Regions from separate parts of the Streptomyces sp. NPDC026515 genome, predicted to be linked through region 2. Evidence: predicted binding sites of a transcription regulator. Region 2 holds the regulator's gene; the other holds the start of a gene.
What was found. The regulator HrcA, encoded in region 2, represses chaperone genes, less so after heat shock. The targets are predictions, from matches to a motif close to TTNGCACTCNGNNNNNCNGAGTGCNAA.
Positions count from the first base shown of each region.

Region 1: a site for HrcA is predicted at 1,229-1,255, ahead of groES (co-chaperone GroES). Genes of this name have one in related genera too.

Region 1 covers NZ_JBVHQD010000016.1:203,817-206,210, forward strand. The annotation lists gene groL (chaperonin GroEL) at 1-655, opposite strand, end outside; gene groES (co-chaperone GroES) at 774-1,082, opposite strand; gene ACZ4O3_RS30600 (polysaccharide deacetylase family protein) at 1,487-2,290, opposite strand; gene ACZ4O3_RS30605 (polysaccharide deacetylase family protein) at 2,287-2,394, opposite strand, start outside.
Region 2 covers NZ_JBVHQD010000015.1:29,051-31,444, reverse strand. The annotation lists gene ACZ4O3_RS28745 (MBL fold metallo-hydrolase) at 1-598, opposite strand, end outside; gene hrcA (heat-inducible transcriptional repressor HrcA) at 762-1,778, shown strand; gene dnaJ (molecular chaperone DnaJ) at 1,779-2,394, shown strand, end outside.

The DNA of each region.
Region 1 (2,394 bases), on a different contig from region 2:
GGATGTAGGGGTCCTCCAGGACGGCCTCCATGCGCTCCTGGTCCGTCACGAAGTACGGCGACAGGTAGCCCTTGTCGAAGGCCATGCCCTCGGTGAAGTCCAGCTCCAGACCGAAGGTGTTGGACTCCTCGACGGTGATGACACCGTCCTTGCCGACCTTGTCCATCGCCTCGGCGATGAGCTCGCCGACCTGCTGGTCCTGGGCGGACAGCGCGGCGACGGCGGCGATGTCGGACTTCTCCTCGATCGGCCGGGCGGTCGCGAGCAGGTCCTCGGAGATGGCGGCGACGGCGGCGTCGATGCCCTTCTTCAGGGCGGCCGGGGAGGCACCCGCGGCGACGTTCTTGAGGCCCTCGCGGACGAGCGCCTGGGCCAGCACGGTGGCGGTGGTCGTACCGTCACCCGCGATGTCGTTGGTCTTGGTCGCCACCTCCTTCACCAGCTGGGCGCCGAGGTTCTCGTACGGGTCCTCGATCTCGACCTCGCGGGCGATGGTGACACCGTCGTTGGTGATGGTGGGGGCGCCGAACTTCTTGTCGATGACGACGTTGCGGCCCTTGGGACCGATCGTCACCTTGACGGTGTCGGCAAGCTTGTTGACGCCGCGCTCAAGGGCGCGACGGGCGTCCTCGTCGAACTTCAGGATCTTCGCCATGGGAGCGGTTCAGCCCTCTCGGAAAACGTGGGTGAAACGAGCCGCGCCCCCGACGCCCGGCTTCATAAGGTCGCGGGGGCCAGGGGCGCAGCTCAAAGCAGAATGTGCTTGGGGTGAACTACTTCTCGATGATCGCGAGCACGTCGCGAGCCGAGAGGACGAGGTACTCGTCGCCGTTGTACTTCACCTCGGTGCCGCCGTACTTGCTGTAGAGCACGACGTCGCCGACCTTGACATCGAGCGGCAGGCGCTCGCCGTTCTCGAAACGGCCCGGGCCCACGGCGAGGACGGCGCCCTCCTGGGGCTTCTCCTTCGCGGTGTCCGGGATGACCAGGCCGGAGGCCGTGGTCTGCTCGGCGTCGAGCGGCTGGACCACGATGCGGTCCTCAAGCGGCTTGATGGCAACCTTGGAGCTGGTGGTCGTCACGATCCGACCTCCCCCTTCGGAGATCTCACGGGGTTAACTGTCTGAGGTGGCGACCAGGTGGATCCGTCGTCGCGGGTGCCGGACCTGCCCGTCGCGTTGTTGGCACTCTCATCTGCCGAGTGCCAGAGCCGAGACTATGACCGGGATTAGCACTCGGTCAAGCGGAGTGCCAATTGGCCGCGGCGCGGCGCCGGAAATCGGTGACTCGGGCGGGCCCCGGACGGACGGGACCCAGGGTCTGTCCGACCTTTCCCGTCGTCGCCCGGAGGGCGGCGTCGCGGCGTCAGGTGCGTGCTCTCGGAGTGCCGGGCGTGGGCCCCGGTACTGAACCCCGGGTCTGCGCCCGGTGCGGCGAGCGTGCGTGCACGGCGTCGCACCGCAGACGGGACTTTCGCAACACGCCCCTAGAGGTAGTCCTCCAGCCGCCCCACCGTCAGGCCGTTCTCCTGGACCTGCCGGAGCAGCCGGGTCGTGCGTTCGCGCAGGGTCAGGCCCGTGGCCTCGTCCGGGCCCACCAGGACGATGTCGCCGGGGCGCAGCCGTTTCTCGCCGTGGCGGTAGGCGATGCCGTCGGCCGTCATGGCCGCGCGCCACAGGACCACCGCCGTCACCCCGCAGGCGGCCGCCGCGCGCAGGGTGGTGGTGTCATAGGTGCCGTAGGGCGGGCGGAAGAGGCGGGGCCGGATGCCGAAACGGGATTTCAGCTTCTCCTGCTGGCCGCAGATCTCGGCGCGCTGGCCGGCGTAGGGCAGGCCGGGCATGGCCGGGTGGTCGAGGGTGTGGTTCTGGACGCTCGCGCCGACCTCCTGGAGGCGGGCGAAGTGGCCGTAGCCGGGGCCGACCACGCTGTCGGTGAGGAACATGCTCACCGGGAGCCGCAGTTCACGGACCATGTCGACGAACCGGGGGTCCTTCTCGGCGCCGTCGTCGTAGGTGAGGAAGACGACCTTGTCGCTGGTGCGGACGTGGTCGACTACCGGCGGACGGGCCGAGTGGAGGGCGAGCGGGTGCAGCGGGGGGTGCGGTGCCGGCAGGAGGGGCGCGGTCAGGCCCCAGCGGCGGTAGGGCTGTTCGCCGGCCGGGCCGTGCGGCCGTACCCGGTCCGCCGCCTTCTTGCCCAGCCGTTCGATCGGGTCGACGGACTGGGCGCAGCCCGCCAGGAGGAGGGCGGCGGTCAGCAGCGCGGCCGTCGCCCTCGGCCTGCTCACAGGTAGTCCTCCAGGCGCGCCACCGCATAACCCTCGCGGGTGACCTTGTTCAGGAAGCGGCGCATGTCGTCGACCATCGTGCCGTCCCAGTCGTCCGTGCCCCG
Region 2 (2,394 bases):
GCCAGTGGGACGGTACGGCGTCGGGACCGGCCTGGGGGTCGCCGGACTCCTCCACCAGGTCGCCGCAGAACACCACCGCCGGGTCGCCGGGGCCGCTGTGGACGACGACCGCCAGGTCGTGGCCGGTGTGGCCGGGGCCCACGTCGGCCAGCACGGCCCGGCGGCCGTCGCCGAGGCCGAGGGTCCACTCGCCGCGGACCGGGTGGCGGGGCAGGGGCAGCGCGTCGGCGGCCTCCTCGGCCTCTGCGGCCGGCAGGCCGTTGCGGACCGCGTCCAGGCGGAGTGCCTCACGGCCGTGGGCGAGGACGGACTCGGTGCCCGCCGCCGCGTAGACCGCCGTGCCCGCGAAGACCGGGGTGCCGAAGACGTGGTCGAAGTGCGGATGGGTGAGCGCGAGATGAGTCACACGGCGCCCGGCCAGCCGCTGGGCCTGCTCGCGCAACCGCACGCCCTCCGCCAGGCTCGACCCGGCGTCCACCATCAGGACCGGGCCCGCCCCGAGGACCAGCCCGGCCGTGCAGTCCCAGCCCGGCAGCCGGCACCGGCCGACCCCCGCGGCCAGCCGCTCCCAGCCCAGCTCTTCCCAAGTCACCGTCATACCGCGACGCTAGCCGCAGAACGCAACGGGTCCCGACCGGCCTTGCCCAGTCGGTGCCCGACGGCCGTACACTGGGCCGGGGATGCTGGCACTCGGGCTCGCAGAGTGCCAGACGAAAGGCCCGAAAGGCCGCGGGGACGACTTTCTGGAGGTGTGGCGCCGCATGCTGAGTGAACGCAGGCTTCAGGTATTGCGCGCCATCGTCCAGGACTACGTCGGCACCGAGGAGCCGGTCGGGTCGAAGGCGCTGACCGAGCGCCACAACCTCGGTGTCTCCCCGGCGACCGTGCGCAACGACATGGCCGCCCTGGAGGACGAGGGGTACATCGCCCAGCCGCACACCAGCGCCGGCCGGATCCCGACCGACAAGGGGTACCGGCTGTTCGTCGACAAGCTGGCCGGCGTCAAGCCGATGAGCGCGCCCGAGCGGCGGGCCATCCAGAACTTCCTCGACGGCGCCGTCGACCTCGACGACGTCGTGGCACGGACGGTACGGCTGCTGGCGCAGCTCACCCGGCAGGTCGCGGTCGTGCAGTACCCGTCGCTGACGCGGTCCACCGTGCGGCACGTGGAGCTGCTGGCGCTCGCGCCGGCCCGGCTGATGCTGGTGCTGATCACCGACACCGGGCGGGTCGAGCAGCGGATGGTCGACTGCCCGGCGCCCTTCGGGGAGTCGTCGCTGGCCGACCTGCGGGCGCGGCTCAACAGCCGGGTCGCCGGCCGTCGGTTCTCGGACGTGCCCCGGCTGGTGGAGGACCTGCCGGACGCCTTCGAGGCCGAGGACCGCGGCACGGTCTCGGCGGTGCTCTCCACCCTGCTGGAGACGCTCGTCGAGGAGAACGAGGAGCGGCTGATGATCGGCGGCACCGCCAATCTCACCCGCTTCGGACATGACTTTCCCCTCATGATCCGGCCCGTCCTGGAGGCTCTGGAGGAGCATGTCGTGCTCCTCAAGCTCATGGGCGAGGCGGGGGATTCGGGCATGACCGTACGCATCGGTCACGAGAACGCCTACGAGGGACTCAACTCCACGTCCGTGGTGTCGGTCGGCTACGGTTCGGGCGGCGAGGCACTCGCCAAACTCGGCGTGGTCGGACCGACCCGCATGGATTATCCGGGAACGATGGGAGCGGTACGAGCGGTGGCACGGTACGTCGGACAGATCCTGGCGGAGTCGTAAGTGGCCACGGACTACTACGCCGTTCTCGGCGTGCGCCGCGACGCGTCGCAGGAAGAGATCAAGAAGGCCTTCCGTCGGCTCGCGCGCGAGCTGCACCCGGACGTCAACCCGGATCCGAAGACCCAGGAGCGGTTCAAGGAGATCAACGCCGCCTACGAGGTGCTCTCGGACCCGCAGAAGAAGCAGGTCTACGACCTCGGCGGCGATCCGCTCTCGCAGAGCGGCGGCGCGGGCGCGGGCGGCTTCGGGGCCGGCGGCTTCGGGAACTTCTCGGACATCATGGACGCGTTCTTCGGTACGGCGTCGCAGCGCGGACCGCGCTCGCGGACCCGCCGGGGCCAGGACGCCATGATCCGGATCGAGGTGGAGCTCGACGAGGCGGCCTTCGGTACGACCAAGGACATCCAGGTCGACACGGCGATCGTCTGCAACACCTGCAACGGTGAGGGCGCGGCGCCGGGCACCTCCGCCCAGACGTGCGACATGTGCCGCGGCCGCGGTGAGGTCTCGCAGGTGACGCGGTCCTTCCTGGGCCAGGTCATGACCTCGCGGCCCTGCCCGCAGTGCCAGGGCTTCGGCACGGTCGTCCCGACCCCGTGCCCGGAGTGCGCCGGTG